One region of the Paenibacillus sp. Negev47 genome, then DNA from elsewhere that is predicted to be linked to it. Evidence: a T-box and tRNA genes for the amino acid it is inferred to sense, from the RefSeq annotation. Region 1 holds a T-box; the other holds one or more tRNA genes.
The links. A T-box is a leader RNA that pairs with one kind of tRNA and senses whether it is charged. The one in region 1 lies ahead of trpS (tryptophan--tRNA ligase), so its partner is inferred to be a tRNA-Trp.
Positions count from the first base shown of each region.

Region 2: it encodes a tRNA-Trp, which carries the amino acid that the T-box ahead of trpS (tryptophan--tRNA ligase) is inferred to sense. The anticodon was not compared.

Region 1 is NZ_CM177754.1:924,807-948,822, forward strand. It holds gene AC4G47_RS04310 (winged helix-turn-helix transcriptional regulator) at 1-222, opposite strand, end outside; gene zwf (glucose-6-phosphate dehydrogenase) at 638-2,092, shown strand; gene gnd (phosphogluconate dehydrogenase (NAD(+)-dependent, decarboxylating)) at 2,642-3,535, shown strand; gene fsa (fructose-6-phosphate aldolase) at 3,622-4,266, shown strand; gene yunB (sporulation protein YunB) at 4,517-5,395, shown strand; gene AC4G47_RS04335 (M23 family metallopeptidase) at 5,572-6,642, opposite strand; gene lipA (lipoyl synthase) at 6,883-7,782, shown strand; gene AC4G47_RS04345 (YutD family protein) at 7,782-8,216, shown strand; gene AC4G47_RS04350 (NAD kinase) at 8,243-9,046, opposite strand; gene ylbJ (sporulation integral membrane protein YlbJ) at 9,151-10,404, opposite strand; gene AC4G47_RS04360 (globin domain-containing protein) at 10,964-11,341, shown strand; gene AC4G47_RS04365 (DUF2225 domain-containing protein) at 11,387-12,118, shown strand; gene AC4G47_RS04370 (hypothetical protein) at 12,132-12,365, opposite strand; gene AC4G47_RS04375 (YycC family protein) at 12,362-12,532, opposite strand; gene AC4G47_RS04380 (M3 family oligoendopeptidase) at 12,651-14,450, shown strand; gene AC4G47_RS04385 (O-methyltransferase) at 14,721-15,137, shown strand; gene AC4G47_RS04390 (alpha/beta-type small acid-soluble spore protein) at 15,217-15,450, opposite strand; gene AC4G47_RS04395 (aldose 1-epimerase) at 15,662-16,636, opposite strand; T-box leader at 16,882-17,149, shown strand; gene trpS (tryptophan--tRNA ligase) at 17,224-18,216, shown strand; gene AC4G47_RS04405 (hypothetical protein) at 18,333-18,533, opposite strand; gene AC4G47_RS04410 (alpha/beta-type small acid-soluble spore protein) at 18,654-18,875, shown strand; gene AC4G47_RS04415 (metal-dependent hydrolase) at 18,992-19,972, opposite strand; gene AC4G47_RS04420 (SCO family protein) at 20,413-21,024, shown strand; gene AC4G47_RS04425 (toprim domain-containing protein) at 21,101-21,448, opposite strand; gene AC4G47_RS04430 (MFS transporter) at 21,929-23,104, opposite strand; gene AC4G47_RS04435 (ATPase) at 23,295-23,777, shown strand; gene AC4G47_RS04440 (transglutaminase domain-containing protein) at 23,797-24,016, shown strand, end outside.
Region 2 is NZ_JBZFQG010000001.1:63,712-72,441, reverse strand. It holds gene AC4G47_RS30945 (AAA family ATPase) at 1-1,784, shown strand, start outside; gene AC4G47_RS30940 (hypothetical protein) at 2,035-2,262, shown strand; gene AC4G47_RS30935 (hypothetical protein) at 2,237-2,539, shown strand; gene AC4G47_RS30930 (HU family DNA-binding protein) at 2,618-2,902, shown strand; gene AC4G47_RS30925 (PhoH family protein) at 2,989-4,170, shown strand; tRNA gene AC4G47_RS30920 (tRNA-Trp) at 4,332-4,406, shown strand; gene AC4G47_RS30915 (hypothetical protein) at 4,510-5,139, shown strand; tRNA gene AC4G47_RS30910 (tRNA-His) at 5,492-5,564, shown strand; tRNA gene AC4G47_RS30905 (tRNA-Gln) at 5,571-5,642, shown strand; tRNA gene AC4G47_RS30900 (tRNA-Cys) at 5,784-5,854, shown strand; tRNA gene AC4G47_RS30895 (tRNA-Thr) at 5,859-5,929, shown strand; tRNA gene AC4G47_RS30890 (tRNA-Ile) at 5,936-6,009, shown strand; gene AC4G47_RS30885 (hypothetical protein) at 6,042-6,248, shown strand; tRNA gene AC4G47_RS30880 (tRNA-Glu) at 6,259-6,329, shown strand; tRNA gene AC4G47_RS30875 (tRNA-Leu) at 6,336-6,418, shown strand; tRNA gene AC4G47_RS30870 (tRNA-Leu) at 6,575-6,655, shown strand; gene AC4G47_RS30865 (hypothetical protein) at 6,683-6,847, shown strand; gene AC4G47_RS30860 (hypothetical protein) at 6,917-7,087, shown strand; tRNA gene AC4G47_RS30855 (tRNA-Pro) at 7,175-7,253, shown strand; tRNA gene AC4G47_RS30850 (tRNA-Gly) at 7,255-7,325, shown strand; gene AC4G47_RS30845 (hypothetical protein) at 7,355-7,522, shown strand; tRNA gene AC4G47_RS30840 (tRNA-Ser) at 7,532-7,617, shown strand; tRNA gene AC4G47_RS30835 (tRNA-Ser) at 7,623-7,711, shown strand; tRNA gene AC4G47_RS30830 (tRNA-Asn) at 7,720-7,801, shown strand; tRNA gene AC4G47_RS30825 (tRNA-Asn) at 7,808-7,880, shown strand; tRNA gene AC4G47_RS30820 (tRNA-Lys) at 8,018-8,089, shown strand; tRNA gene AC4G47_RS30815 (tRNA-Phe) at 8,128-8,199, shown strand; tRNA gene AC4G47_RS30810 (tRNA-Tyr) at 8,210-8,293, shown strand; gene AC4G47_RS30805 (hypothetical protein) at 8,319-8,582, shown strand; tRNA gene AC4G47_RS30800 (tRNA-Arg) at 8,621-8,692, shown strand.

The DNA.
Region 1 (24,016 bases):
CGTGACCACATGGCGAACCACAAGTCCTTCTTCCTCCAATTCCTTCATTCGCTCATTTAACACACGTTTGCTCAAGTCAGGGATATAAGCGTGAATCTCACTGAAGCGTTTGGGCTCCTCCATCAATGCATGGATAATGAGGGCTACCCATTTTCGGCCAATGATCTGATAAGATTGTTCCACTTTTGTGCATATTTGCTTGGCATTCTCATCATCGCTCATGATTGTACTCCTTTGATTTAGTATTGCTTGTATTATCATTAGTATACTTATTGTAACCTACTTGTCCACAGGCCATATGTGTAAAATGTCACATACCAATTGTTCTTAATGTTACCACATAAAGCGTTATCATCAAATAAAAACCCTATAAACACTGGAGTTCACAGGTTCGACACGATTGTTGACGAATTGTGACGACAGGTGTAATATGGGTAACGTTAATTCAAATGGTTACAATTTATAACCTAAACACAGGTTGTGGAGAGAAGGAATGTTCCATGGTTGAATTCAGGTGCGTTATATAAACGGAGGCAAGGCGGGGAACACACCCACTTATTCCGTCTTTTGTCATGCTTGGATTTGAACATTTTGTAACATCATATACTATACTGCACAGATCACAGGAGGCAATCCAATGGATGCAATGACATTTGTCCTGTTCGGGGCAACTGGCGATTTAGCCAAACGCAAGATTTACCCTGCATTATATAATTTGTACATGGATCAGAAAATGCCGAAATCCTTCTCCGTTATCGGTTTGGGACGACGTGAATTGTCGGATACGGAATTCCAGGCGAATGTTGAAAAGTCACTGAATGAATTTTCACGTCAGACGCCAGAAGAAGCATCTCAGGTTCATGATTTCATTGGAGCTTTCCGTTATTGTTCTTTAAATAATACGAAGCTTGAAGATTACACCAAACTGTTGGAACTGGTTCAGGAGCGTGAACAAGAGCTTAACATTCCCGAAAATCGCATGTTCTACATGTCGGTGGCACCGGAATTCTTTGAGCCGATCGCATTGAACATTCAAGAAAGTGGCCTGGGTAACACTAAAGGCTGGAAGAAACTGATTATCGAAAAACCATTCGGACACGACCTGCAGTCGGCTCGTGATTTGAACGAAAAATTGAGCAATACCTTTGCGGAAGAAGAAATCTATCGCATTGACCATTTCCTTGGTAAACCGATGGTTCAAAATATTGAGACACTCACTTACGCGAATCCGGTGATTCAAGCGTTGTGGTCTAACCGTTATATTGCCAACGTACAGATTACGGCAAGCGAGACGGTAGGTGTTGAAGAACGTGCCGCATATTACGACCAAAGTGGAGCACTTCGTGACATGTTCCAAAACCATATGCTTCAGTTGCTGATGATGATCGGTTTGCATCTGCCTAAACGTTGCACACCGGAAGAAATTCAATTCAAAAAGCAAAAAATTGCTGAAGCGCTTCGTCCTTTGACGAAAGAAAATATCGCCTCTGAAGTTGTTCGTGCGCAATATGCAGCAGGTGAGCTGCAAGGTACTTCGGTTGTTGGATATCTGGACGAGCCTGGAATTCCAGTCGGATCTCAGAACGAGACCTATGTTGCCGCAAGACTGTGGATCGATGATCCATTCTGGAGCGAAGTTCCATTTTATATCCGTACAGGTAAACGCCTGGCTGAGAAATCCACCAGAATCGTTGTTGAATTCAAGGCACCACTGAAGACAGGTCATGAATCCGAAAATACAACGGAACCGAACCTGCTGACAATTGAAATTGGTCCCGGAGAAAGCATCTCGCTTCAATTAAATGCGAAGAATCCATTGAACCATGGTGAAGTGGAGCCGATGCATATGACCTTCAACTCAGGTAAACGTAACATCCCTGAAGCGTATGAGAATCTGATCTTTGACGCAATGCGTGGCGATTCCACCTTCTTCGCTCACTGGAACGAAGTGGAGCTGGCATGGCAATGGGTACAACCGATTCAGGAGGCATTCGAAGCGGGCAGCGTGCCATTGGATACGTACAGCGCAGGTTCACATGGACCTGAGTCAGCAGATCGTCTGATAGCCGAAGACGGTTATCGTTGGTGGTAAGTGAAACGAAAGAGTGAGCATAATAGGACACAATAGTAAAAAACAACAGTACATTCCATTGTGCTCACACCAATGAACATTTTGATATATCCAAAGAGCATCTTCCAAGTCAGCAGGATCTAAAATGAATTGCTTCTATTTGTCTAGAGCCTGTTCTCAAAAGCGAGTTGGATCGAATGATGCAAAATGCTGATATATACAGTATCTATTATGAATTATACCGTTCCAATTTTGCATAAGCCCTTCCAGTTAGTTTGCCGGAAGGCCGTGAAAATTTTTAATTATAGATTAGCGGTTCAGTTTTGAAAATGGGTTGGCTTTGAACGCTGAGAATGTAGTGTAGGGGACGAAATCGATTCTGAAGAAGTGTAGCGTTCGCCTTTATCCCCGGATTTTCTCCTATATAGGAGATTCAAAAAATCTGGGGATAACAGCGATCAAAAGAACGATTCGTGACCGGAACGGTTACTTCGCCAAACGTTAAGCACTTATTTTTAATTTTGAGCGCACATGAAATTTAAACATTGTTCATAACAGGAGGATTTTGAAATGAAACTTGGACTTATTGGATTAGGAAAAATGGGACTGAACCTGGGTAGAAACCTGATTGATCACAAACATGAAGTGGTTGCTTTTGACCTGAACGCTGAAGCGGTTAATGAAATGAAAGAATACGGCGCTGAAGGCGTATCTTCTTACGCAGAGATGGTCGCTGCGCTCGAATCCCCGCGTGTACTGTGGATCATGGTTCCTCACAACGTCGTTGACGCTGTACTGGCTGAAGTGAGCCCATTGTTGTCCAAAGGTGACATCATTATTGAAGCGGGTAACTCCCACTACAAAGAATCCATCCGTCGTTACGAAGAGATGAAACCTAAAGGCATTCACTACATGGATGCAGGTACATCTGGCGGTATGGAAGGCGCACGTAATGGAGCATGTTATATGATCGGTGGAGACCCGGAAGCTTGGGCAATTGTCGAACCGGCTTTCAAAGATACTTCCGTGGAAAACGGCTACCTGTATGCAGGTAAAGCGGGCAGCGGTCACTTCCTCAAGATGGTTCACAATGGTATCGAGTACGGTATGATGGCATCCATTGGTGAAGGTTTTGACGTATTGGAGAAAAGTGGATTTGACTTCGACTTCGAGCAAGTTGCGCGTGTATGGAACAATGGTTCCGTTATCCGCTCTTGGTTGATGGAGCTGACGGAACGTGCCTTCTCCAAAGATGCGAACCTTGATGAAATTAAAGGCGTAATGCATTCTTCCGGTGAAGGACGTTGGACGGTAGAAACGGCATTTGATCTTCAAACAGCTACACCGGTTATCGCTTTGTCCTTGCTGATGCGTTACCGTTCCCTGGAGACAGACACATTCACAGGTAAAGTGGTAGCAGCACTGCGTAATGAATTTGGCGGTCACGCTGTAGAGAAAAATTAATTTTATATATAACTGTTAACATATGATGAACAACGGGTAATGACTTATATCGTGTTTACAAATTCATCAAGTGGAGGGAACATATCATGAAATTTTTCTTGGATACAGGTAATGTGGAAGAAATCAAACGGATCGAGCGTCTGGGTCTGGTGGATGGAGTCACGACCAACCCGTCTTTGATTGCCAAAGAAGGTCGTGTATTTAAAGAAGTCATTCAGGAGATCTGTGGCATCGTTAAAGGCCCAGTCAGTGCTGAAGTTATCGGTCTCAAAGCCGAGGATATGTTGAAGGAAGCTTATGAAATTGCAGAATGGGCACCGAATGTAGTCATTAAATTACCGATGACCGAAGATGGGCTATATGCTTGTCATGAATTGTCGCAAAAAGGGATCAAAACCAATGTAACGCTGATCTTCTCCGCAGCACAGGGCCTGATGGCGGCGAAAGCCGGTGCGACATACATCAGTCCATTCGTTGGTCGTCTGGATGATATTGCAGTGGACGGTATGAAATTGATTCGTGATCTGCGTCTGATTCTGGACATGTATGATCTGCCTTCCGAGATTATCGCAGCAAGCATACGCAATATCAAACATGTCGAAGATGCAGCCCTTTCCGGTGCGCATATTGCCACCATTCCGGGTTCGCTTCTGCCAACACTTTGGAAACACCCATTGACGGACAGCGGTATTGAACGTTTCCTGAAAGACTGGGAATCTGTTCCGAAATAAAGTGGTAGACAACGCCAGATTCTTTGGGTGTCTAAACATAAAGCCTTTCGCATTGTGGAGTAATCTGCAAGCGGAAGGTTTTTTTATCTTTGTTTTCGTATGCTCCAATTAGTCAGGGGTGACTGCTTGTCTCTTTAATGTTGTTATTACTTTCTGTCCAGTGTCCACGTACTGTCCTTCTTTTTCGGGACAATGGTGCATAAGGTTAACATATAGCCTATAGCTCATCCCGCAGGGGAGGGACACTTCGATGATGAGAAGAAGATGGCGAAGCCGGAGACGTCGTAAGCCACCAAGCGGTAAACGCAAAATGTGGTTAATCATTTTATTGGTGACAGCGTTTTGTTTGATGCAGGGTTTTGCCTATGTGGATAAGAAAATGAAACCCCCGATCATGCATTTGGCCAAGATCAGAGTGAAGCAGATTGCAACCGAAGCGATCAACAAGGCGATTACAGCACAGGTGGCAGATGGCAAAACCAATGAAGGGCTGATTGACTGGAAGACGGATACCGCCGGGAAAGTGTCCGGTTTCATGCTCAACTACAATGAGCATATGCGAATCACCGCAAGTACGATGAATATCGTGCAATCCACGCTTCAGAATGTACACATGTTAAAAGAAAAGATACCACTGGGGCAGGCGCTGGGCAGTCCGGTGTTGGCCTCATTTGGTCCGAGTATACCGGTTCGTATCGAGCCTCAGGGTGCTGTCAAAGTGGACCTGAACACCCGTCAGCAGAATGCAGGTATTAACATGATCTTAGTGGAAGTGTACATCCACATTATTGCTGAGGTTGCAGTAGTGGTTCCCTTCGATATGGAGCCTGAAACGGTCGATACGGAAATTCCGATCTCTTATCTTCTGGTTGTCGGCGATGTGCCAATGTATTATTACGATAATCAGGGCAAGCCGGTAGGGAGTAACGGTAGTCAGGCCCCAGCTATTGCATTGCCATCGGGGCATACGGGGGTATCAAGCGGTGGTGATGGAGTCACTACGAATCCCCCTAGCCAGAACCAGCAACAGGCGCCATCAGACAATGTACATGGGAACGAGCTTAAATTTGAGCCGGATCTGCCAGATATCAATGGGGGATTGCAACCTAATAAGGATACGCAGCCATGATACACACAAATTTGAATTGCAAAGCAAAGAAAGGGGCCTCTAATAAAGAGGTCCCTTTTTCGAATGCTATCGTACGCTGAGCACAGAGAATCGACTTAATCCCGCCAATTTACAGGTTTGGGTCAAGACATGAGGTGTACTCCAAATTGCTTCCACGTACGGAGCATATCCTCGTCTCACTTGTTTTTCGTGTTCTTCTGTTTGCGTTCTTCCTGTTCCCAATGTCTCAGCTGTGGATAAGGATCGAACGACCATTCGTGCAGTCCGCTGTCCCGGTAGATCCCATAGTGCAGATGAGGAGGGAATTTACCCTGTGTCCCAGGTTTACCGTAACCCGAACTGCCAACCCATCCTACAACCTGACCGGGGATAACCACTTCACCGATGCGTGCACTCTTGTCAAAACCCGAGAGGTGAGCGTAGTAATGATAATGGTTGTTTAAGTCGCGAATACCGATGCGCCAGCCGCCAAACGGGTTCCAGCCTTTGATTTCCACGATCCCGTAACAGGTGCTGCGCACAGGTAGTCCATGCGGAGCGAAGATGTCTGTTCCCTCATGAATGCGATAGCCGCCCCAGCTTCGTTTCGTACCCCAGGTGCTGCGGTAGGAGTAGTTGGTTCCGAGCGGCACGGGAAAGGCATGTCCAAATAGATCCAAGTTGTCAAAATGCTCATATAACTTCGCGAATTGTTGTATCCGTTGTACAGCACGGGAGTTGTGATAATATTCCCACAAGGCAATGTTGAAGTCCTCTTGTTTGTGCCCGTAACCCTGAATAACAGAAGCTATGCTGTACAGCACATCCTGATCATTGTTGGCATCTGCCAGGCCATCCCCAGAACCGTCACGTCCATATCCGTTGAAAAAGAGAATGGAGTTCGGGTGTTGATCCGTCTCATCTGGATTTAGCCATCCTCTCCATGCCGGAGGGGTCATGAAAATACCTGTAAGTCGCTCAGGATGCTTGCGATCTTTCGGGTGTGCACGGGTAATCGTTCGTTCATACTGATCAATTGCGGCCAGCCTGTACCAGGGAATCTGAGTCATCTGACCGATGCTCTCATATAAATGGCGACGTGCAGCGAAAATTTCTGCGGGCTTTAGCTCAGCTGCCTGTGGTTTGGGAGCGGCCCCGGCGGGTTCACTGTAAACGTCAACAGGCAAGAATGGGAGAAGCAGAGTACCTGCAAGTAATGTTTTGATCCAAAAGCGGTATGTGTGCCTGAAGGTCAAGCGTTGTTGCACTGGGAAGCAGCCCCTTTCCATTAGAATGATACAAGGTACCCGATGAACCAAGCTAAAGGTTAGCGTTCTTCAAAAGTTCTCATTTTATCCATGTGAGCTGTCGTTATGAATCGATTGAAACAAATTGTCCAGATCAGGCTTGAATGCACAAGATGTGACAAATGGGAGTTTTTCCAGCGCTTTCATGGTATAATATGTTCCGAGCAACAGCCTAACTTCAGTAGAAAGAAGGTTTATGCATTGGCAAAACGTGTTAAAGAACCGAAACCGGATTGGATTCGGATCAAATTGACAACCGGCGATAACTATCAGGAAATGAAAACGATGATGCGTTCCAAAACGCTGCATACGGTATGTGAGGAAGCACGGTGTCCGAATATTTATGAATGCTGGGCCAATCGAACGGCCACTTTTATGATTTTGGGCGACATTTGCACAAGGGCATGCCGTTTTTGCGCGGTGAATACAGGCTTGCCAACGGAGCTTGATTTGCAGGAACCAGAACGTGTGGCGGAAGCAGCAGAGCAGATGAATCTGCAACACTGCGTAATTACAAGTGTAGCCCGTGATGATTTGAAGGACGGGGGAGCTACGATTTTTGCAGAGACGGTAAAGGCCGTGCGGCGGCGCTTGCCATTGTGCAGCGTTGAAGTACTTATTCCAGACTTTCTGGGCGATCGGGAATCTTTGCAGATTGTAATGGATGCCAAACCAGACATTCTGAATCACAATATTGAGACAGTTGAGCGGTTGTCTGACAAAGTGCGTGCCAAGGCGAAGTATAAACGTTCACTAGAATTGCTTGCTCGTGCCAAAGAAATGCAACCTAACATCCCAACGAAATCAAGCATTATGCTTGGTGTAGGTGAGGAATATAATGAAATTTTATTAACGATGGATGATCTTCGTGCGGTGAACTGCGATATTATAACGATTGGTCAATATTTGCAACCATCGGAGAAACATCTGTATGTTGAAAAGTATTATCCGCCAGAGGAGTTCGCTGCATTGAAACAGGAAGGATTGAAACGTGGATTCAGCCATGTCGAATCCGGCCCGATGGTTCGCAGCTCCTACCATGCGCATGAACAGGTGAAATCGGCTACCAAACATGCTGAACAGGCGGCAACACACGCGTGATGGAGGATACCGGATTGGAAGAAGAGAAAATCACAGAACAGATTCAGGAACAACTTCAGGAACAGATCCAAGAGCCGGTTCAGGAGTCAGGTGTTGAATCGGTTGAAGAAAAGCCCAAAGAACCGGTCATTGTACAGATCGGTGGCAAAAATTATGAAATCGTCCAGAACCATAAAGAGGGCTGGAATCCAGAAGTCTTCCGTGATCGTTACAGTGAAGTGCTGGAGCGTTATGATTATATTATCGGGGACTGGGGTTATAGCCAGTTACGGTTAAAAGGTTTTTACCGTGATAACCATCCCAAAGCTACGAAGGATTCCATGATCGCCAGTATGGTGGATTATATCAATGAATATTGTAACTTTGGCTGTGCGTACTTTGTGCTTCAGAAGAGCAAAGATCAACCCCAAGCCAAAGCAAAAAGCGGTTCCTGAGAAGGACCGCTTTTTTGGTGTGTATGTTAGTCCAGAAATGCCGTGCGGACCCGATTCCAGAATGGATAAGGACGGAAACGCGCGAAACTGACCTTGTGATTGGATACCTGACAGCGCACAGATATGAGATCCTCCACCATCACGTTCACATGATCAATCGTCATCAATAACCGCTGATCCTTGCGGGAGAAAATATCACAATGATGATGCTTGGGCAAAATAACCGGTGAACCGAGTGTCCGATAAACTCGGTTATTAATCGAAGCAATCTCCGCAATCTGAATGGCCTCAATGGTTGGATGCACCATGGCACCGCCAAGGGCTTTGTTGTATGCCGTACTGCCTGATGGCGTGGATACACAGATTCCATCCCCACGGAACATCTCAAAAGTCACATCGTTAATATCGACCTGGGCCACGACGGTACCGTCCACACCTTTTAACGTAAATTCATTAAGTGCAATGTAAGAGGAATTCCCCGACTTTTTACGAATCTCAAGCTCCAGGAGTGGATATTGTACAATACGTGGTTTGAGACGCTCCGGATCTCCTTTGCCACTCATCAATCTAACTAATTCACGTAATTCTTCCTTCTTCCAATCGGCGTAAAAGCCGAGATGGCCTGTATGAACCCCAACAAAAGCAATATCCGGAATGCGGTCGATGAAATTGTGAAATGCCTGCAACATCGTACCATCGCCCCCGATGGAGATGACGATCTCCGGCGATTCTGCATCCAGCTTGAACCCTTCTTCCTTCGCCAGCGCATGAAACTGCTGACTGAGATCAATCGATAACTGGTCTCCGCGGTCTTGAACATAGTATCTCAAGATGAAAGCTCCTTTGTGGTCATTATACTACCGATGATAATCAATTCCGCGGAAGAACACAACGTTTGGATGCATATTCAGTTAAATAGTGATGAATGGTAGGCTTATTTTTTGGCTTGTCGTCTAGGTTTGAGAATCGAACTTAAAATCGCTAAGAATAGCAACAACACGATGAGGCTTACAAAAACAATCATTCCGGACAAAAAGATCAGTCCCCAGTCCGGAGTATACGTCGATACTGATGGGATGAAACCGGAATCCATGAGAACAGGGGAAGAAGAACGCCCCATCATGGGTGTCCATAACAGCAGAACGAGCACAGGTGCGATTAGCGCATGAATCGCTCTGGCAAATAGAAAAGGACCGTATCTCATTGGTGTGTTACTGAGGACACTCATAATCTGCGCATGGACGGATAGTCCGCCCCAGGAGAGAACAAAGGCAGCTGCCGCTACTTTATATACGAGTGGAATAGAGGTGCTGGCACCTCCGGCTTCCTTGGCCCCCAGTGTTACTTCAAATAACCCCCCGACCAGGCTAGGAGATAAGGAAGGAGGTAAGCCGGTATGTCGCAGTAATTGCTCTGTTACCTCGTATAATCCGCCAAGCCAACCAGTCTGTACAAGCAACTCCATTATGACCGAGAAGAATACAACCAGCCCTCCTACGATAATAATAAGGCGAAGGGATGAGGAGACTGCCTGGCGCAACAGTTCACCAAATGCCCGTCCGTCAGCTTTTCTTGCTTCATGCATCGCATAGATGGCGCGGATCAGTCTGTTTTGATGCATCTCCTCCGATGAAGCTTTAGAAGAGATGTCTGGGTGTGAGCCTTTTGCTGTACCCCCGTGGAAACGCATGAGCACACCCACCAGAAAAGCAGCAGCATAATGGCTTGCAACCAATACTGGAGCGATGGCGACATTGTGAAAGAACCCAACCGATACAGCTCCGATCATGAAGATCGGATCGGATGATGTGGTGAAGGCAACGAGCCGTTCTCCTTCTTCCCGAGTAACCAATTTTTGTTCCCATAACTGGGCGGTCAGTTTAGCCCCTGTAGGATAACCAGATGCACAACTCACGGCAAATACAAAACCACCGCTTCCGGGAACACGGAACAATGGACGCATTAGTGGATTCAGCAACGTACCGAGAAAATGAACAATCCCGAATCCAAGCAGCAGCTCGGACAGCACTAAAAAAGGAAAAAGGGAGGGAAACAATACGTCCCACCAGATGGACAGTCCGCGTACACCTGCATGCCAGGTTTCCGCTGGGAACAAGACCATTAACACACAAAGGATCAGGAGAGCGAGTGTGATCAGGACATGGGTGAGTCGTTGTGGAGCAGCCATGAATTCTTCTCCTTTATTTTGGAATGGTCGGTGTGCAGCAGTCAGTGGCTCTTTTGCCATCAATATATGAAAAAAAGCGGACAAACAGTACAAAATTATATATAGAAAGCGCTTGCAAAAGTGGCTGTGTTTTTAAGTGATGTGTGCTAAAATGGGAAAAACGCCTGAACGTCACCTAATTGTCTCCAAGGTGGAATTCAATTCGGATGGAGTGATGATCATGAGTCTTGTCACCGGGATCCTGGTCTGTGCTTTTGTATATGTGATACGTGCCTCGCTGGTACGCTCTGAGGAAGAGGATTGGCGGAGTTATTAATGGATATCTAGTGCGCCAACCCATGCGGTTGGCGCTTTTTTTGTTTAATGTGCTGAAGAAGGGCCTATATACAGATAGCTGGTCATGCATTCTGATGATTTCATGTTATATAGGACTTTTTGGTTTTTTTTGATAGAATGGAGATAAAGGCTTTTGTAGCCTGAATATTGTTACTGTTTTCACAATGTTCACGGAACGTGTAATATATGGCAAAATTCGACATCAGAAAGGGGAATCAGACGAATGAATCCCAGTTTGAGTATTTATGACAATCTTGGCGGCGAGAAAGGTGTTCGCGCACTGGTCGAGGCTTTCTATCCGATCGTTCAGCAGAATGAGCAACTGGCTCCACTTTTTCCGGAAGATATTCAGCCGGTCATGGACAAACAGTATATGTTTTTGTCTCAGTTTTTCGGAGGACCAGGGCTGTTTTCCGAGGCTTTTGGACACCCGATGATGCGTGCCCGTCATATGCATTTTGAAGTGACGGTTGAGCGGGCTGAGGCTTGGCTTGCGTGTATGAATCAAGCGTTAACACAGATTGGTGTGGAGGAGCCCTTGCATTCGTTTATCCTGCAGCGTTTATCCGGGCCTGCACATCATTTTGTGAATACGCCATAGTTCCGAATACGAATATAAGCGTACGGGAGAGGAATGGGGAACCGAGTGGAATTAGAGCCGCTGTATAAGGTGAAAGTGACGTGTCATTATTGTGAAACCGAGTATGACACCTCACGGGTAAGACCGAGCTTGAAAAGGCCTTACCGGACAGATTCTGATTTTTGTGCATATTACAAGCTGGAGAATCCGGATTTTTATGTGGTTCGCATCTGTCCGCAATGCGGGTTTGCCTCCACGGAGAACGCAACGGAGCACTTGAATGATGCGCAACGCAAGGCTTTTAAGGAACAGATCGGTAATCGCTGGGTAAAACGTGATTATAGCGGAGCACGGACACTGGAACAGGCGCTGGCTACGTACAAGCTTGCTTTGCTGTGTGCACAGGTTATCCAGGAGAAGGACCGTGTCGTCGCTGGTCTGCTTCATCATATTGCCTGGCTGTATCGTTATATGGAGGATCATGCTCAGGAACATCGTTTTCTTGAATTTAGCCTTGAGGCTTATGTCAAGGTGTTCGAACGTGAAGGAACGGGTGGCAATGAAGCCAAACTGTTATATTTGCTCGGGGAGTTGAACCGCAGGGTAGGACGGTTTAATGAAGCGGTGCAATGGTTCGGCAAGGTCATTCATGACAAGCGGATCACAGATGTGGCCATGATTCGTGCTTCAAGGGAACAGTGGGCCGTGCTGCGCGAACAGATGATTTCAGGTAAGCTGGAACTCCCTGAAGAGATGCTGGAAGCAGAGAAAGAGGCTACGAAACGTAGCCCCTTCTAGGGTTAATCTTGGATTAGTTACGGACAGGACGACTGGATAACAAATAGTCACTGTCGTTGTCGATTACGGTCATGCTGGCACTACAGCAGGGGAAGACCAGTAATTTCTTTTTGCCTTCGCGAATGAGCACAAGCTCTTTCGGTTTAAGGGGGAGCAGCACATTGCTTGCATGACAGTAAGGGCATTGCTGTACATAGATATCTCCCATGACAATATCGTAAGGCCAGCTGTTCTCAAACGGAATCATTCCTGTTCGCCTTCTGTTGCGGCAGGTTTGGATGCTTCTTGTTTGGCGAGTTCCGCAATCTTCTGCATCAGGATATGTTGGGGCATGTGCATCAGGTGCTCCAAAGGTACGCCCAAGGATTCTGCTAATTTGACGGCTGTATCAGCCGATACTTGTAAAGGTTTCATACGTTTACCTCCTGAAGGTTGCTATAAGTATTTCTCTAGTATAGAGATACAGCATACAGAAAACCAGTTTTTAATTCAATCCTAACGATCCAATTTATAGAGAGAGGTGCCTGATTAAATGAAAACGCCATTACACCCCGTATGGGATCTGGAGTCCATTTTTAGTGGAGGTTCTTCCTCCGAATCATTCGCTGCATATCTGATCGAACTGGAAGAGGATGTACGTAAACTGCAACATTTGTTGAACGAAACACCTGCACCGACTTCATTAGAAGAGACGGCTGCATTTGATCCCATTTTGGAACTGCTGCAAAGCTGCTATGTCCGCATATCGGAAGGTTCTGCGTTTGTATCTTGCCTCTCATCACAAAACCAGAAGGACAAGAAAGCAACGCAGCTTCAGGGGGCAATCAGTTCCCTTAGTGCGATGTTGAACGGGAGTAAGTCGAAGTTCGATAATACACTTAGTCAGACATCGGATTCGGTGTGGGACGCGTGGAATGCTCGGGAAGATATTCAGCCTCTGGCATTTGCATTGAACGAGAGTCGCACGTTGGCTCGTGAGAAGCTGTCGCCGGAACTGGAAGGTCTTGCTCTGGATCTGGGTGTTGATGGTTACCATGGTTGGGGCAAATTCTATAACACGATTGTCAGCAAGGTAAACATTCCATTTGAGCAAGATGGGGAAACGGTGATGCTGTCCGCAGGACAGGCTGCCAACAAGCTGAGCGATAGTGATCGGAATGTACGCGAGACGGTATTCGCAAACTGGGAGCAGGCTTGGACCGATGTCGAAGATTTCTGCGCAGATACACTGAACCACCTCGCAGGATTCCGTCTGAAGTTATATGAGAAACGTGGCTGGGATGATATCCTCAAAGAACCTCTGGCCATCAACCGGATGTCACGTCAGACACTGGATACGATGTGGGATGTGATTAACGGGGCTAAACCTGCCCTTGTTCAGTATCTGGAGCGCAAGGCGGAACTGCTGGGGGTAGACAAGCTCAGCTGGAGCGATGTAGACGCACCTGTAGGCCAATCGAGTGGCAAAATCACTTATGATGAGGCAGCGATTAATATTGTTGAACAGTTTGCCAAGTTCAGTCCTAAACTTTCCTCGTTTGCAGAGATGGCTTTTGAGAAACGCTGGATTGAAGCAGAAGATCGTCCTGGCAAGCGCCCAGGAGGGTTCTGTACGTCTCTGCCACTTAGCAAAGCAACCCGAATTTTCATGACCTTCTCCGGGACGCCATCCAATGTGTCGACTCTTGCGCATGAACTTGGTCATGGATATCATCAACACATTATGGAAGAGTTACCTGCACTGAATCAGCGCTATGCGATGAATGTGGCTGAGACGGCTTCCACGTTCGCCGAACTGATTGTAGCAGATGCCCTGGTACAGGCGGCAACAGATGAGCAAGAGAAGCTGGCGTTGCTGGAAGACAAGATACAGCGTAGTGTGGCGTTCTTTATGAATATCCATGCCCGGTTCCTGTTTGAGAATCGTTTCTATGAGCAACGCAAAAAAGGCTTGGTGAATGCGGATGAGTTATCCAAATTAATGGTGGAGGCACAACAGGAAGCGTTCTGCGGTGCGCTTGCATCAGAGCATCCTCATTTCTGGGCATCCAAACTGCATTTCTATCTGACTGGTGTGCCATTCTATAATTTCCCGTACACGTTCGGCTATATGTTCAGTGCGGGAATCTATGCAAGAGCCCAGCAGGAAGGTACAGCATTCGCAGATAAATATGATGATTTATTACGTGATACAGGGCGTATGACGGTCGAAGAACTTGCTCAGAAACATCTGGGTACCGATCTGACGCAACCGGATTTCTGGCAAAATGCTGCGGACTTGGTTATTGCCGATATTGAGCAGTTTCTACAGATGACAGCAAACGATAAATAGGTTGAATATATATGAAATGGCTGCAATCCCGTGTTAACAGACACAGGATTGCAGCTTTTTTTGTTCGAGATCCCGATTTTCAGTTCTCGAATATTTTGTCGCAAATAAGTGAAAAAACTCGGTTTAAGGAAGTGGAATGGCAATTAATTGTGCAAATTATAGTTATAATTACCCAAATTTATCATTCTTTGTTGAATGAGCATATATGTTGTCATATAATGAGTCGTAAGTCCTTGTCGAGTAGGACTATAAGCTTATAGGAGGAGTGTTATTATGAAAATTGAACAGCTTTCATTAGCAAGACAGTTAGATTTGGTATTTAAAGAGCTTGATCATGAATTATCAGGTTTAGATTCAGGAGTAGTTTTTGTGCAAATACGAAACAACGTAATTGGGAAATTTGGAATTCGACATAATCCGATAACCGGACGCGATGGACAGATGGAAATCGAGGATGGAGGATTAAACGATACCCAAAGAACTTCTTTCCGAGCGATGGCTCTGGAAACGTTGAAATTCAAGCGTAATTGGACACATGGAGAAATAGCGTATGACTTCACGGTAAGACAAGGTATGATTTTGGTAGATGCAACGATGGAATCTAATTACAATATGGCCAGCCTTATGATTCGTTACCCTAGAACCAATACATACAACAAGGATTCAGGTATGGAGTCGACCTCATAATTCATTGCGCAAGAGAAAGCGGCACTTCCGAAGAAGGCCGCTTTTGCATTTTTACGCTACTTAAGCAAAAATTACGAGCTTACGAACGACCCGATAATTGCTGCTCAGCGATTTGCACCAGACGTTTAGTGATGTATCCACCCAGAGAACCTGTCTCACGGGAAGTATAGTTACCGTAGTAACCATCTTGTGGAATCGTCACACCCAGCTCTTGTGCAGCTTCCATTTTCAATTGTTGCAATGCTGCATTTGCTTGGGGAACGACCAGGTTGTTGGAGCGGCTACCGCTACCTTGGTTTTGACCTCCGTACATATGTGTCACCTCCTTATGGCTTGGTGATGTTAGTATGGTTAGAGAATACGGAAATATACATGATATGGCGTAAGGAAAAAAGTGGATGATTAATGGTAGATATGTCATATAAAAAAGCCGACCCAGTGCGGGTCGGCAAGTTGTATAAGGATATCAAAATATAGGTTCATATGCGCAAAAAGCAACATAGAGGATGATAAGCTAAGCTCGCTTAGTCTGTAGGAGGTATAACCTCAATACGTGTAAATAGCTCAACAGGTTGTTCCGGTTCCAGGCGAATCAAGCCTGTCTCATCATCCGATAAAGCGAGATTGGGTGCATCCGGGAGCCAAGTATACGGTTCAATGCACAAGAATTGATCGGATTCGCCTTTGGTAAAGAGAACCCAGTGTTTGAAAAATGCTTCATCTGCTGAATATTTCAATGTATATCCATCTTGTCGGCGTAAGTAAGCCGTTGCTGGTTCACCTTCGGTAGCTTTCAACAAAGTATCCCAGTTACGTCCATGCAAGTTGATGCCTTCGTTCAGAGCAGACCATTCACCTAGAGATTCTATTTCACCTGTAGGGAGTTGTTCTTCATTCTGTCCGTATAGTCCGGAAACAGGCACTTGCAATGTCCAGTCGGCAGGTTTGCCGTCTAGCAAAAACCATGTATGATATCCCATTCCGAAAGGAGCGGGTGTTGAGCTCAGATTGGTAACTCGCAGACGCTGGCTAAATACAGCGTTTTGCAATCTGAACGTCATCTCAAGCTTCAGGGGAATCGGGAATTGAGCCATCCAGTGCTCTTCATTTTCAGTTAGTAATTCGGTCGTAATTGCACAGCCGTCTTCATCTTCCTCAATGTCACTGACACACCAGGATTGGGTACGGTGGAGACCGTGTATATGGTTGTCATTCGCCGTATTTTGATCGAACTGGTAACGAACACCTTCATATTCGAATTGTCCCCGATGAATGCGTCCAGGTGGAATCAGAAGAGGAACGCCAAAATGGTACGGCTTCTGCAGATAAAAGGCAAGATCGTCTTCATCCGGACGACGGACGACATCTCTGTCCTGCACTAAATCGCGAATAGAAATAATATTATTTCCAAGACGCGGCAGCAGGGTGATTTCCAATTCACGGCTATGTAGGATATACGTGTCGTAACCATTCCATTGGCCTTTGGTCACTTGTTTCATATCGATGCTCCTTTTCCCACTTGAAATCTTCTGCAAGCAGTTGTGATGACTATACTGCTGCAGGCGTGTCATTGTGTACATGCCAGCTATTTCCTGCTCTACTTCGAGTGAAGTAAACAATAGGATAAGCAATTCCATCATAACAGATTTTGGTGTGCGGGGTAAAAAAGTTCATCTCATTTTGACATTCGCGCCTGTGCGCATTAAGATGGAACTCTGAAAGCATTTAGTTAGAATTAAATGACATGAAATCGATGACAGGGATAAGTAGGCCAAGAGAACCCTCTTCAGAAAGCCGGTGGTTGATGTGAACCGGTGTGAACTCTTTACCGAATGGACCCTTGAGTGTGGATTTGAACAGGCGCAGCCAGCAACGGGCTTGCCCCACTAGAGTCTGCCGTATAATCCACGTTACGGAACAATGAAGGCAATTCTTCGGCATGACTTGATTCAGGGTCAGGAGCAATGGAAGAAAAGCGAATAAGGGTGGCACCACGGTCTCACGTCCCTTGCGGATGTGGGGCCTTTTTGCGTTCGCAGAGAATGGCGGGAGCTTTTTATTTACAATCAGGGAGGCGTTATGTGCAATGAAAACAGTACTTTCAGGTATTCAACCGAGCGGCAAGCTCACATTGGGTAATTATATTGGTGCAATCAAAAATTTTGTAAAACTTCAGCATGACTATCAGTGTCATTTCATGGTGGTTGATCTTCATGCCATCACCGTGGCTCAAGAGCCGGCAGCATTACGTGAACAGTCAGAAGCTGTAGCTGCGCTGTTTATTGCAGCAGGCATTGATCCGTCGAAATCCAACGTATTTCTGCAATCCCATGTACCGCAGCACGCGGAACTGGGCTGGTTGATGACTACGCTGACCTCCATGGGTGAGCTTGAGCGTATGACTCAATTTAAGGATAAATCATCCGGTAAAGACTCCGTTGGTGCCGGACTGTTCGTTTATCCATCATTAATGGCTGCTGATATCTTGTTATACAATGCTGACCTTGTGCCAGTAGGTGAGGACCAGAAGCAGCATTTGGAGCTGACACGTGATCTGGCAGGACGTTTTAACCACCGTTATGGGGAGTACTTTACCATTCCAGATCCGTATATTCCGCAGGTGGGTGCTCGGGTCATGTCACTTGATGATGCATCTTCAAAAATGAGCAAAAGTAACCCTAACGCTGGCAGCTATATCGCTCTACTTGATCCGCCAGATGTTATTCGCAAAAAAATCAGCCGTGCTACAACGGATTCCGGGCGTGAAGTGGTATACGATCCGGCGAACAAACCGGAAGTTAGCAATCTGATGAGTATCTACGCGGAATGTGCCGGTATGACGCTTAAGGAAGTAGCGGAGCGTTATGAAGGCAAGATGTATGGTCCGTTCAAAAAGGAACTGGCTGAAGTGGTTGTATCTGTGATTGAACCGCTGCAACAACGGTATAATGAGATTCGCGAGTCTGGCGAATTGGCCGAAGTCTTGGATACGTCAGCCCGCCGTGCAGAAGAAGTTGCTGCTCAAACGTTGGATGCAGTGAAAGAACGTATGGGGTTTGTTCCTAAACGTAAACTGTAGTGCTGTACAAGATTATCATATTTCACGCAATGAATAGTTAACATGAATAAAGAGGAGCCCTAATGAAGGACTCCTCTTTATTTGTACGTTTATTATTGAATTATAAAATGACCTGTTCAAGAAGTAGGCTCTGAAGCGGTCGAGCGAACTTCCTGACGTTCTTTTTTGGCGCGAATCACAAATCCCCAACCAATGTTGGCAATGGACAGCACAAACAGTAGTCCGGCTAACCAACCAGAGTAGGAGATTGTAATTGCTGTAACCGCTAACAAGATGATCGAAGAGAATGCGAACCATAAGGATAAGCCTTTGCTCATTGGGAAAAACCTCCATCTACAAATTTAGTAAAATTCCGTATAACCTGAAGCGTACGAGCCATAATAATCTTGCAAGCTTGCAATACATTACAGACACAGATTGAAAGGAGATTATAAATTATGGCTCAAGGATCTCGTTCTTCAAACAACTTGGTGGTACCTCAAGCGACTGCAGCACTGCAACAATTGAAAATGGAGGCTGCACAGGAACTGGGTGTAACTATCCCACAAGACGGTTACTATGGTAACTACACTTCCCGTGAAACAGGATCTCTGGGTGGATATATCACCAAACGTCTGGTACAAATCGCTGAGCAGTCTCTGGCTGGGTCTGGCAAATAATTTATCTTAACCAAACAGCAACAAAACAGGATAAACAGAAAGCCCGGGGCGAAACGCTCCGGGCTTTCTCGCGTATCAGTTCCTATGTCTGATTGTGCCTTGCCATGCTCGCTTCGTCAAGGGCGTGCAGATAAAAGTTTTTTCTCCATCTTCTCATCACTTAACCAGCCCACATACGTATCGATTGTTTCGAAATTCCGATCCATCACGACTACAGCGACAAATGGATACTGTTTCCGGTGTCGATAACGTACATCTGCCCAGCGTACCTTGTAACCGGCAGGCAATTCTTCAACCTCGGCCACCGCATAGGAGGTAAAGTAGAGGAAGGCACTGACTTCCGGTGATTTGCGTGAAGCAGCAACGGCCGCATGAGTAGAAGATGAGGCGTGCAGGCTCCATGCCAGATTAGAACCATCCATTTTACCAATCTCATAACTGCCATCTTTAACTTTTTTAACGATATGCCAGCGATTCCAGGATATCGTCGGAATGACGATATATTTAGCTTGCTCTGGGCTGTTATCAAGACGTCTAACCTTTCTAACCGCTTGTGCACGAGCAATCGTCCGCCATACATAATATAAACCAGTCAAGCTATACAACGTAATGAAGATTGGTGCAGGGGCGAACAGATCAAAGGCCCATAACAGAATAGCCACGACGTGCGTGGTGAATAGAAACGGATCAAAAATATGAATGATATTCCAGGCAATCCAGCGTTCCGTAAAAGGCCGGGCAGCTTGAGTTCCATAGGTATTGAACAGATCAGTGAATACATGAAAGCCTACGGCTACAGCGGTCCAAGTGGCAACGTGACCCATAGGGACACCAGGGAATATCAGTGCAATGACGCCAGTGATGAGCAGAACCCATAACAGGAGAAATGGCAGAGAGTGTGACAAGCCCCGATGATTCCGGATGTAAAGCGAATTGCTTTTGAGACGTAACGCAGTATCGATGTCAGGGGCCTGGGAACCGGCGATCGTGCCAACCATTACCGCAGCTGCCAGCATAGGATTTGACGCGACGACCGGATCGACATAAGCCAGACCGGCTAAACCAATCCCCATGACAAAATGTGTAGAGGTATCCATAAACGTCTCCTTTGTGTGGTGTATCGTTCTAAGGCATATTGCTTCTCTATCTAGGTGATACCCATATATAGTGTATAATATCCGCCTGTCAGGATGCAAAACACCCCAAATTTCAAACTGATGACAATAAATGTATTATAACCAATAAATGTACGTGGTTTGTCAAACTATTTCCACATTTCCTATGATAAACTTTATATCGGATACAGAGAGAAATTACGCCAGAGAATGCACAATACAAATCGAATGATGTACAACGTTGAAATAATGTATGGGCATAGTTCCTTCAAACCGTTACAATAATATAGAATCTCATAAAAAGTAGGTTTCTTTGAATACATATGTCACAATGCATGAATTAAGCGTAACGGCCGTGAGGACTTTTTTGATTCACATATGTATGCGTATTCATTAGAGGAGATATAGAAGGGACGAGGAAGATGCTGAAAAAGTACAAATGGACATGGATGTTGCTGGGGCTCGCACTGATTATGGCTGTGTATCTGATGTGGGGCACCGTATTTGCCAGTAAGGAAAAATTACCCGAGATTCGTGAAATCCAATCCTTTTCGATGGAAAATGTAGATGGGAGTACGGTATCCCTGGAGGATACTCAAGGGAAAGTCCGATTGTTCTATTTTTATTTCACCAGTTGTCCAGATGTCTGCCCGATTACGACGTTTACGTTATCCCAGGTGCAGGATCTGTTGAAAGAGGACGACACCTTCGGTAAAGATGTCTCGTTTGTATCCATTTCATTCGACCCGAAAGTCGATACAAGAGAGAAGATTAAGACTTTCGCGGACCGCTTCCATGCGGATTATTCGGGATGGTACTTCTTGCGAGGGGATATGGACAAAACAAAACAGTTCGCCAGGGATTCATTCCAGATCCTGATCGAAGGGGAGAATAAGGACGATTTTGCCCATATGAACATGATTGGGCTGGTGGATGAGAACAACCAGCTGCGCAAGGTATATAATGCCTTTAATACAGAGGACGTTGTGCCTGCTGTAATTGCCGAGGATATTCGCAATCTGATCAACGAATAATGATCTGATCATCATACTATAAATGCTGCCTTCAGGTTGGATATCAACCCAAAGGCAGCATTTTTGTATTTCCATTTTAATAGAGAGGATGTTCAGGGTATTGGATGTATGTCTCTAACCCGGCCTTCTCCAGCTGGGCAATGATATACTCATCAGGCGTTCCTTCTACACCTGCATATCCTCGTCGTGTATACATCTGTACTGCATCCGGGAAAGCATCCCGAAGCACACCTCTAATTTTTTTGCCGGAACTATCATTATCCATAAATAAAAAAACTTCATCATATCCGACCTGTTTGCGCAGGGTCTCCAGCTTGAGTGAATTAAGCGTTCCAAACGTGCATAGAATGTTGATTTCGGGTCCAACCAAACGTTTTAATTTGCTTCGGTCATTCTTACCTTCCACAATGACATGAATAGGCATCTTATTCACCTCTTGTTCGAGAGCTTATGTCGACATTCCCCGGGAAATGTTGCAGCGAAAATCGACTGGATTATATAAAATGGACTGCTTTTCTTTACACTGTTCACTACACGGACAGGAGCACCTCTGATTTCTAAATTCTTTTTCACGTACCTCAGGATTTAATTTCTGATCAGGAGTGGCCGTTACGGTTACGGATCGTTCCTTCGATCGCTGTTGTCTCCAAATTTCTGATTGATTTTTTATAGGTTGAAATATGGAGACAAAGGCGAACGCTACCGCTTCTTCAAAATCGATTCCGTTCCCTTCACTACTTCCAATGATCATCCATACCCAATGACGGTATTTAAGAAAAAGATGAAATCCTAAAGACGGCGCTGATGATCCCTAGGCCGCTCCGTTCGTGTGTAAAACGTCAGTCCGTTGTATATAGTTTAGCTGTAATTGGGGGAATGATGCAAAGCTAATGCAAATACAGGCCTAATTCAATATACTTTTCGGATCCGACAGGGAAGCTTCGCGTCTGGAAGTATAGTATGGAAGCAGTAGCATGCCAATCATTAACAGAACAAAGGCAATGAAATAGGGAGATAACCCGACACGGAGTTGTCCGGCTGTGATGGGGCCGATGAAAGAACCAATGGAGGTGGCGATGGATTGCAGCGAGAAAATGCGCCCCAACTTGCTTCCTCCGCTTAGACGAATAAATAGGGTAGCCATAGCTGGAAAGATAATACCTTTGGACATCCCAAGTACAAACAATGCGGTTGACAACGGAATTTGCGGAATAGCTGCCATCACAAAAAAACATAAGGACATCAGGAGCACACCCGTAACCAGTCGCAGTTTCGGGGAATACCGATTGAGAAATAACATGCTGAGTGTGGAGAGGGCCCCGATACTGATTATGGAGAACAGTAGGCCGGTAGACATCATGGACGAATGTCCGCCTCCCCGCAGGGGTAATTCGAAAAAGAGAATCCCCTGAGCACAGGCGATAACCAGAGGCAAGGCAAAGTATCGCCAGGATACCGGCAGGAATGCACTTGTAGTATCTGCGGGTGCGACGTCAGGTTTCGCAGGTTCCGTTACTTTCTCATGCTGCTTGACAATACCGCGGGGCATGGTCAAAAATGCAATGACACCTGTGAGAATAAGTAGATAACCTAAGCCTGAGAATGTAGCGGAGAATCCCATAGAACCCACAATAATGGCACCAGCTGCTGGAGATACAACCGAAGCGAGCGTATGAACTACCCCGTGACCTGACATATACTTACCCTGTTTTACTGGATCGCTGGATAGCTGTGCAAGCAGGGCGAGACATGCCGGAGACAGAAAGGCCAGCACAAAACCGCTGATGGAACGCAGCGCCAGTAGTTGCCATGGGGTATGGACATGAGCTTGCAAAAGCAGGATGAATCCTGCCCCAAGCAGACTGAAAACAATGTAGCGGCGACTTCCGTGTTTATCAATTTGTGTTCCTGCAATCAGATTGCCAGGAAGATGCGTTAAGGAATAGATGCCCATCATCCAGCCAATGAAGGTAGGGGCGGCTCCAAGCGAGATGGCAAAAGGGGTCAGAATGGGATACTGAGCGTGCAAATCAAATACGGCAAGGAACAAAAATAGGTATAGCCAGATGGCTGTTTTCACATAAGCCCCTCCTTGTTAAGCGATGCATATTCACATTACAGGTCTTGAACGTGTTCCCCGTTCGCTAGCAGAACCTCATGGTACTACTTGTACGCCTGGCGGGACGAACTTAGACCGTTTATTTTTACGAGGGAGGGCTTAGCTGACAGCAGCTTCGGAAATCATGTATAATATTCGGGAAGTGTAACGAATGAATTCTAATACGGAAGGTGTAGTCATGAACATAGAAGTAATGAAAGAGTTTGTGATGCAGAACTGGCTGGTGATCGTGGTTGCGTTGATCATTTTGTTCTTTGTTCTGAATGTGGTCAAAACCGTATTGAAATGGGCGATTGCCATCATCATTATTGCGGCTCTACTGATATACAGCGGCATCTCCATTGATCAGATCAAACAGACAGTGACAGACGTACAATCCAGTACGATGGACACATTGAAGAAGGAAGCGACCAGCATGATGCTTAAGGAAGCTTCCAAAGCAACATACGTCAAAGGACAGGATGGCGCATTCACCATCACAAGTCCCAATGTGGAGATTAAGGGCCGAACACAATCGGATAAAGTCGATGTGACCTTCCGCGGAATTTCACTCGGCGAATGGAAACTCGACAATGAAACCATACGTACGTTTGTCGAACAGGCACAGGAGAACAAAACAGCACCAGCATCGTAGTAAAAGGGGGAATCAGTACGTGCTGCAGAATTGGCTGGACAGCCTGAAGGAGTTTAATGGCATCACCATTATGCTGCTGCTGATTGTGGCTGCTTCATTGTTGCAGGGATGGTCCAGAGGGGCTTCGCGTTCAGCAGGCAGACTCTTCGGGTTCCTGATGGATGGCATTATGGCGGTGATTGGTATTCTTTTGTCGATCGGTTTGACGATGTGGCTTGCGCCATATGTGCAGCAGTGGT
Region 2 (8,730 bases), on a different replicon from region 1:
AGAAGATCAAGGAGAGATTGTTATCCAATCTTGAACTACAAGAACTGATCAATGAGTTCCCTGACTTAAATTATGGGATACTCAACAAGCTTCTGAAGAAGTATACGTCACCTACTCTATTGAAGGAAAAATTAAATGAGAATCCATATATCCTAACTGATTTGGCTGGAATCGGATTCAGGACAGCAGATGAAATCGCTTTAAAGATAGGTATAGACAGCTTAAGTCCGTTCAGAATTCATGCAGCTTTAAGGCATGTGATCAGAGAAGTAGAGACGAATGGTGATACCTATATTAAAGAAAGTACGATGATTTCACGATCATATGCTTTGTTAAAAGTGAAGAAGAATATCATTAAAGAACACCTTTTAACAGCAGAAGGATTACTTAAAATCGATACAAGATACTGTCTTGAGCGAACGTTTAAGCAGGAAAAAGAGTTGGCTGAACGACTTCTTAATATGAAGAATTATTCTACAACACTGGATTTCGATGTGGAGAAATTCATTGAAGAACAAGAAAAGCTATACTCCATTAAATTGACTAATCAACAGAAGGAATTCTTCTACAACTTTAGAGATTTCAATGTGTCGCTGCTTGTTGGTTACGCAGGGTGTGGTAAGTCAATGTTACAAAGGCTATGTATAAACTTGATAGAAAAGTTAAACTTGAGTTTTGCTTTAATGGCTCCTACAGGTAAAGCATCTAAAGTGTTGTCAAAATATACTGACAGGCCAGCATGGACAATTCACAAGAAGACTAATATAGGCAAACGTGATGACTCTGGTGAAGCAGTAGGCTCATCGATCTATGAAGACGTTATTATAGTAGATGAATCTTCAATGTGTGGAGTAGCATTAGCACATGTACTTGTGCATTCAATCATGAATTCAAATGCTAGAATTGTATTTATTGGAGATGACTTTCAAATACCTTCTGTAGATAAAGGAAATTTCTTATACGATATGAAAGAAAGCGGTCAATTCCCAACGGCTATGTTGGATATAGTGTTCCGTCAATCTGAAGGTGGAATTCTGGATTTAGTTACATCAGTACGTTTAGGCAAGAAATTCATTGAAGATGACTTTAGAGGAATTAAGAAATTTGGCGACAACTGTATTCTAGTGGCATGTCCTCAAGAGAAGATGGAGAAGGGTTATAAGCATTATTACAAAGAGCTGCTTGAAAATTATGGTGCAGAAAATATAATGGTCTTATCAGCAACCAAGAAAGGAAAGCTGGGTACACATTCTATTAATAGGAACTTGCAAGAGATAGCAAATCCACCTAATGAGGATCATCCATCAACTATCCAACAGATAAAAGATGGTGAACCAATGATATTAAGGGTAGATGACAATGTAATTAATACTTCAAACACATATGAGTTGCTTGATTTAGAGGAGAATAAGATTGATATAATGAATGGCGACACAGGTGTTATATTAGAAGTTAACAGTGAAATGAGAAATGTGATCGTTGATTTTGACGGTGTTAAAGTTCTGATTTCTTCAAACATATTGGAAAACCTTCTGCATTCATTCGCTCTTACCAAGCATAAATCACAAGGTAGTGCAGCTAAAGCGGTAATGTCTATATCAGATAAATCACACTTCCATCAATTGAATGCTAACCTATTATATGTAGCTTGGACAAGGCCAGAAGAGTTTCTTATCATATTATGTCAGCCAGAAACATTGAACATGGCATTGCAAAAGTTTGAAAACCTTAGAAGGAATACGTTCCTTTGCGAGATTCTTAAAGGGGAAATCGAAGTCATTTGACAGATGTAAAGTAAAATGATATTATAAGTACATGGTTGTGAGACGCAAGTACAAGTTGTGCGGCATATGCAAGGGACAGAAATAATATTGCGTCTCATAATTATAGATTTGACAGGTGTAAAGTAAAATGATATTATATTCGAAGTTAAGCAATGATGGTTTCACTCATTCAAAATATCATGAACGATTACCACCGGATTTGACAGGTGTAAAGTAAAATGATAATATAATTATGAAATGAGGAAACATCATGAAGCTTATACTACCGAATGGAAACAAGCTTGAGTTGGATACAAATTTAAAGTATGAGGAAAAGAAGCGGATCGTTGAAGATATAGTTAACGAATGGAGCATCTATTTCACAACGTATAGAAATGTAAAAACTACAGTTTGTTTAGAAGTTTTATCGAATTATTTGTGCAATCACAAAGAAGAACAAGAGGGTGAGATTGTTGTCAAAGAAGAAGTCGAAAGTTGAAGTTATTGAAGAAAAACTACATACAGCAGAGTTTAGCGGTTGGTGCGTTGTAGATACAGACAATAAGTTCAGTTTCAATTCAGAGAAATTTCAGATTAGCAGCGATGTTAAGCAGTACCTAGTATTGAACAAAGCGAAAAAAGAATTTGGAACGACAAATGATTACCTAAATGAAGCTTCTATGTCCACCATACTGGTGATTGATGATGGAGATGAGATTCAATTTTATGACGAAAATCTCACTGAAGTTAAAAGCGAAATGGTGAAATTGATTTAAGTTATTACAGGTGTAAAGTAAAATGAAACCTGAGTAATATACAAAAAAATTAGAAGAGAAAAAGGAGAATGATTAAGAATGGCAAAGTTGAACAAAGATCAGTTTATTAAGTTGGTAGCAGAAGTAAAAGGTGGCACACAGAAAGATGCACGTGAAGCAGTAGATGCAGTACTGGAAGCAATCAAACAAGCATTGGTAGCAGGAAATGACGTAGCACTGGTAGGCCACGGAACATATGAACGCCGTGATCGCGCAGCTCGTACAGGACGTAATCCACAAACAGGTGATGCTCTGGAAATCCCAGCTACTACAACTGTAGGTTTCAAAGTGTCTGACAAACTTAAAGATGTTGTAAAAGCCTAAGATAACTTAATTAGCGGCAGGGGAAACCTTGTCGCTTTTTTGCTATATCTTCACCTATTAAAAATTACAGAGAGAATGGTGATACATTGAAATATGTAGTTGATACTAATGTTCTATTAGATAGTTTAGATACACTCAATGATGTTGACGTGGTTATTTTGTCTCACGTACTAAGAGAGCTAGATAAACATAAAGCAAATCGTGAAAAAACAGAGTTAGCATTTCAGGCTCGTAGAGCAACAAGATTCATTAAGGAAAACAGAGATAGATTCACTTTTGACTTGAAGGATTACAAATGGATAGATGAAGATGAAAAAGAGTCTACTTATGTAGATAATATGATTATTCAGGCTTGTATTGAAAATGGTTATGGCATTATCACTGGAGATTACAATCTGGAGCTTAAAGCAGAAGGTTACAACATCCCAGTTATTGCAGATGACAGTAAAAAATCAGGACTGAATGAGTATACTGGTATTAAAGAAGTAGAAGTATTTAGCGATGAAGAGCTTGCTGAAGTATATGAAGATCAAACAAATAAGTATGGACTATTAGAGAATCAGTACTTAATTGTTACTTTCGGTGAAGATGTATATTGTTGCCGCTACCATGAAGGAATGTTGATTGACATTGATTTACCTCCTAAGCGTGTTGTTACAGCTCAAAATGCTCATCAAGCTTGTGCCTTAGACTTGTTGTGGAATAAGAACATTCCTATTAAGATCATTGCAGGAACATATGGATCAGGTAAGACATTCTTAAGCGCTAAAGTAGCACTTGAATTTGTTAAAGGCAACAACAGCCGCAAGCATCACAGTAAGTTAATGATTGTTCGTAACCCTATTGGTTCTGGTGAAGCAATTGGTTTTCTGAAAGGGACAAAAGAAGATAAGACACAAGATTTCTATAAACCAATCATTCAACATTTGAACGGTGGAGAGTTTGAAGCTCAACAAATGGAGACAACAGGCCAGTTGGTTAAAGAGATACCTTATTATATGAAAGGACTTTCTATTAATGATACATTCATCTTGGTTGATGAAGCTGAGGATTTAAGCCTGAAGCTGATCAAGCTGATTGGAACGAGACTTGGAGACAACTCCTGTGTGGTATTCAGTGGAGACTTTAATCAAGCAGAAGACAAGTACCTTCATAATAATGGATTGTACATTGCTATAGAGAAGTTAAAAGGCCATCCACTAGTCGGAATTGTAAGCTTGCAAGAGGATATTCGTTCAGATGCTTCGAAAGTATTTGCGGAATTGTGATTGATTTGACAGACGTTAAATAAAATGATATAATGATTTTACTGTCGAGGGATTGATGCTTGATTGTATGAGATTAGTCCCTCAAATCTCAAACTATGAATTTCATAGAGATTTGACAGGTGTAAAGTAAAATGATATAATAATAAACAGTTAAGAGATGTGCAGGGCTGGTGTAAAGATTAGCATGATGGCTTCCAAACCCATTGGTCAGGGTTCGATTCCTTGGCCCTGTGCCAATAAAAATGTGCTACAAGTGAATAATATAATGGACACAAGCTATTGTATTATTCACTTGTAATATATTTAAATAATGAATGAGAAAAAGGGGATAAAACAATAATGGAAATGTCGATTACACGTGCATTAAATGAGTTGAAATTGCTGGATTCACGAATTACGAGAGCTATTCAACAAGCTAAGTTCATTGCAGTTCAAACAGGTAACAACAAAATTAATGGACATCAGACTGTAGAGGATTTTAATGTTCAAGCACTTTCAGCTTATCAATCAATTGTTCAGTTGATCAAGCGTAGAGATTTCATCAAAGCAGCTATTGTTAAATCCAATGCTGAAACACCTGTTAAAATTGCAGGGAAAGAAATGACTGTTGCAGGAGCGATTGAGCGTAAGACTTCAATTACTTATCAGAACTCACTTTTACAAGTGTTCCGTAGTGGATACAACACAGCTACTAGCAAGGTAGTTTATGATAACGAATCAGTAAAAGAACGTTTGGATAAGCATATTGAAACAATGCTAGGCAAAGAGTCGAAGGGTAAAGAAGATCAAGTAGAAAATTTGTCGAAATCTTTTAATGATCTCAATCAGTCCAAATTGATTGATCCATTGAACCTTTCTGAAAAAATCAAAACGTTGACTGAAGAGATCGAAGATTTCATGAACGAAGTTGACTTTGTGTTGTCCGAATCTAATGTTAAGACAACTATTGAAGTGCCTGAACAGGTGTAAAGTAAAATGAATATAACTTCTGCTTTATCGAAAACTGGTTAACTCTCACACCCACTTAGATAAGGGTTATTATCTAATCAGATACTTCATAGCGATGAGGAAAAAGAAAATACCAAGAAGGTATTCTAAATTTATGAGCCAATTATGGGCAAAAGTGGTTAAAGCTCAAGGACTCAAGACTCAAGCGGTCAAGACTGAAGAATCAAAGCTCTTTATTGTCAAAATTTAAGAGTGAGAAGTTCAGGGCTTATATGTAAGCCCGTTCGATAAAATCCATGATTTAGTTTCATAGGAACTTGTAGATTGTCCTATCGGTTTGTACATGGCTGGTAAGGCAGGAGTGATTGTTATGGTGACCATGGCCTAGTTGGTTAAGGTGCTTGATTGTGAATCAAGATACGTCAGTTCGAGTCTGACTGGTCACATTTTATGGTGTAGTAGTTTAGTGGTAAAACACCTACCGTTGGTGGTAGGAGTCAGAGGTTCAAATCCTTTCTACGCCGAACTTATTGAGCTATACGCTCCGCACGATTGAGTGCAGATTCATACCGTAATTTGTGGATGCATACACACATTCAAAGCTTTGATGGTTGAAGTTGATAGGGTTAGGTATTCCCGTAAGAAAAAATGCAAAACCATCCTATGCGCGATAAGACAAACGGTGCGTTACCTGTCTGCAAATCAGGAGAACGGGGTTCAATTCCCTGATCGCGCTTTACGCCGAATTAGTTTAGTGGTAGAACAGTTGCCTTGTAAGCAACTTACGTGGGTTCGATTCCTGCATTCGGCATTCTAAGCTCCTTTAACTCAGTTGGTTAGAGTTGTAGTCTTATATGCTATCGGTCGCTGGTTCGAGTCCAGCAAGGAGTATATCTTAATTACTAATGGAAGTTGGTGAGAACATGTTAAAGCATGGAAAGGTTTTTATTGATAAAACATCAATTATAGAAAAATTAGATTTTCCTATTCATGAAAATGATATTCACATAGTCAATGCAACATATGAAAATGGCCTTGTAGATATACATTTTGTTGTAAGTGTTCCTGAAGACCATCAGAGCAATAAGGTTAGTGAAGACACTTCTGTAAGAAGATTGAGATTAATGTAATATACAATACGGCGTGTTAGTCAAGTGGTAAGACATCTGACTTTCTATCAGAAATCACGGGTTCGATCCCCGTACACGCTATTACAAGCTGGCTTGATGGAATGGCAGACATAGCAGACTTAAAATCTGCTGTCCGTTAGGACGTATGGGTTCGAGTCCCGTAGCCAGTATAACAAACCAAACAGGTGGGATATAAAATGAAGTTGATTAATCTAGCGACTAGAACTGCTTTGATAGCATTATACGTTGTATTGGTCATAGGATCATTCGGATTCTTTACACTAGGAGTGTTTCTGCTTCTATTATTCCTCACGATTGGTTAATAAGCTCCTTTGGTGGAATGGCAGACACGACAGGCTTAGAACCTGTTGCTGTAAGGCGTAAGAGTTCGAGTCTCTTAGGGAGTATTCGTTTTTCAAAAGTGAGGTGAAACAATGGAAGAGTACAATGAAGATCAAATCGAAGTGTCAACTGAGGAAATCGCAGATTTCGTATATGATCGTCTTAAAAACTTGGGAATTCAAATGTCTTATGATGACATTTTAGTAGTTCTTGATTTGGAAATGGAATACTACGAATCGATTGGTTTACTAGTTTAGAATCTTGATCAGTTCGAGTGGGTTCCATTCCCACTCCTTGCTGAAACTGAATTAAAAAAGGAGATTCTTATGGTAATAGATAAAGAATTAGTTCTACAACTAAGACAAGAAACAGGAAAGGGAATGCTTGATTGCAAAAAAGCTTTAGAGGAATCTGAAGGCGACATTGAACAGGCAAAAATCATCTTGGAAAAACGTTGGGAATTTACGAAGTTGATTACTCTTATTACTTACAGATAATCAACAATATAGCTGGTGGGAGGTAGGTAATCTCAGCAGGGTTCATAACCCTGATAAATCTGGTTCAATTCCAGAACGCAGCAATATACAGGCGTAGAGGAGTTTGGTTGTCCTCGCTTCCCTTGGAAGGAAGAGATCGTAGGTTCAAATCCTACCGCTTGTACCATGCGGCTTTGGTATATAGGTTGTGCTGTGGGTTTCCAACCCACCAAAACGGGTTCGAGTCCCGTAGGCCGCTTTTTAAATTTTGTGAAGTGAGGTGTAATTATGAATGAAGCAAGTTTCAGAAAAGCAGATTTACTAATTCGTTATTTAGATTCTCTGATCCGTTTAACTGATGGAGGAGATACAGGTGTTAATGAATCTATTGCAGCAACGAGAAACAAGATTGACGATTTGCTTATCAAAGAAGTTCCAGTAAAAGAAACAGTGTAACAAAAATAAGGTGCGTTACTCAAGTGGCTGAAGAGGGCTGTTTGCTAAACAGTTAGGAGGTAACACTCGCGTAGGTTCGAATCCTACACGCACCGTTTATGGAGAGTTGGCAGAGTCTGGTTTAATGCATCGGTCTTGAAAACCGACAGGGCTGAAAAGCCCTCAAGGGTTCGAATCCCTTACTCTCCTTATATTATTGGATAGTGGCGGAACTGGTAAACGCACTTGACTGTTAATCAAGCGACTTAGGTCTTGCAGGTTCGACCCCTGCCTATCCAGCTTATCTTGCTCATAGCTCAGAGGTTAGAGCGCCTACCTGTTAAGTAGGATGTCGTGGGTTCAATTCCCACTGAGTAAGCTTTATGTCCTGATCGACTAATTGGTAAGTCATACCTTGGGGATGTAGGTTCGAATCCTACAATAAGGACAAACAATATAATGTTTCTGTATATACTAATACTAAAACCTTGGCTGACAGTATATCAGGAACAATATGAGATTATGGTGAAATGGTTATCACAGCTGCCTTTTAAGCAGTCATTCTTGGTTCGAGTCCAAGTAGTCTCATTGCAGCAAGCATTATTAGACTGTTCGCAGTCTAGTGTGGACTTTTAGCTGAGATGGTTTAGCGGTGGTTTGAAACGCCACATACGGAGGTTCGAATCCTTCAGAGTCCATTTATATTTTGGGGAAGCGGGAACGTTGGAGAGTTTCGGCAGACTGTAAATCTGCTGCTTTGTAGCTGAGTAGGTTCGAATCCTACCTTCTTCATAAAAATTAAATTGGAGTGAATAGTGTGAGAAGTATACGAGATGTAGGAAATCAGATCATTAATCTGATCATAGATGAAGAATTCAGAAGTGATATCGAACGTGTACAAAGAAATGCTTCATTCACATCACCTGAATTGATGTTTATGCGATGGGAAGAAATGCATGACGTTCTATTGGAAAACTTGCCTGACGAATATACTGCTTGGAGTGAATTGGATTTCCAAATTATTTCTATCTTCTCTACAAAAACTGTAGAATCACTGAAAGAAGAATTGCTAGGTAACTAGCAATTTCTTTTTGGTTCTTAGGAGGATTTATATAATATACGCCTGTAGCACAATGGAGGTGCAAGTGGCTTCTATCCACAAGGTTGCAGGTTCAAATCCTGTCAGGCGTTTAAAGACTAAGAGTAAGAAGTGTTTACAAAAAGGTAAG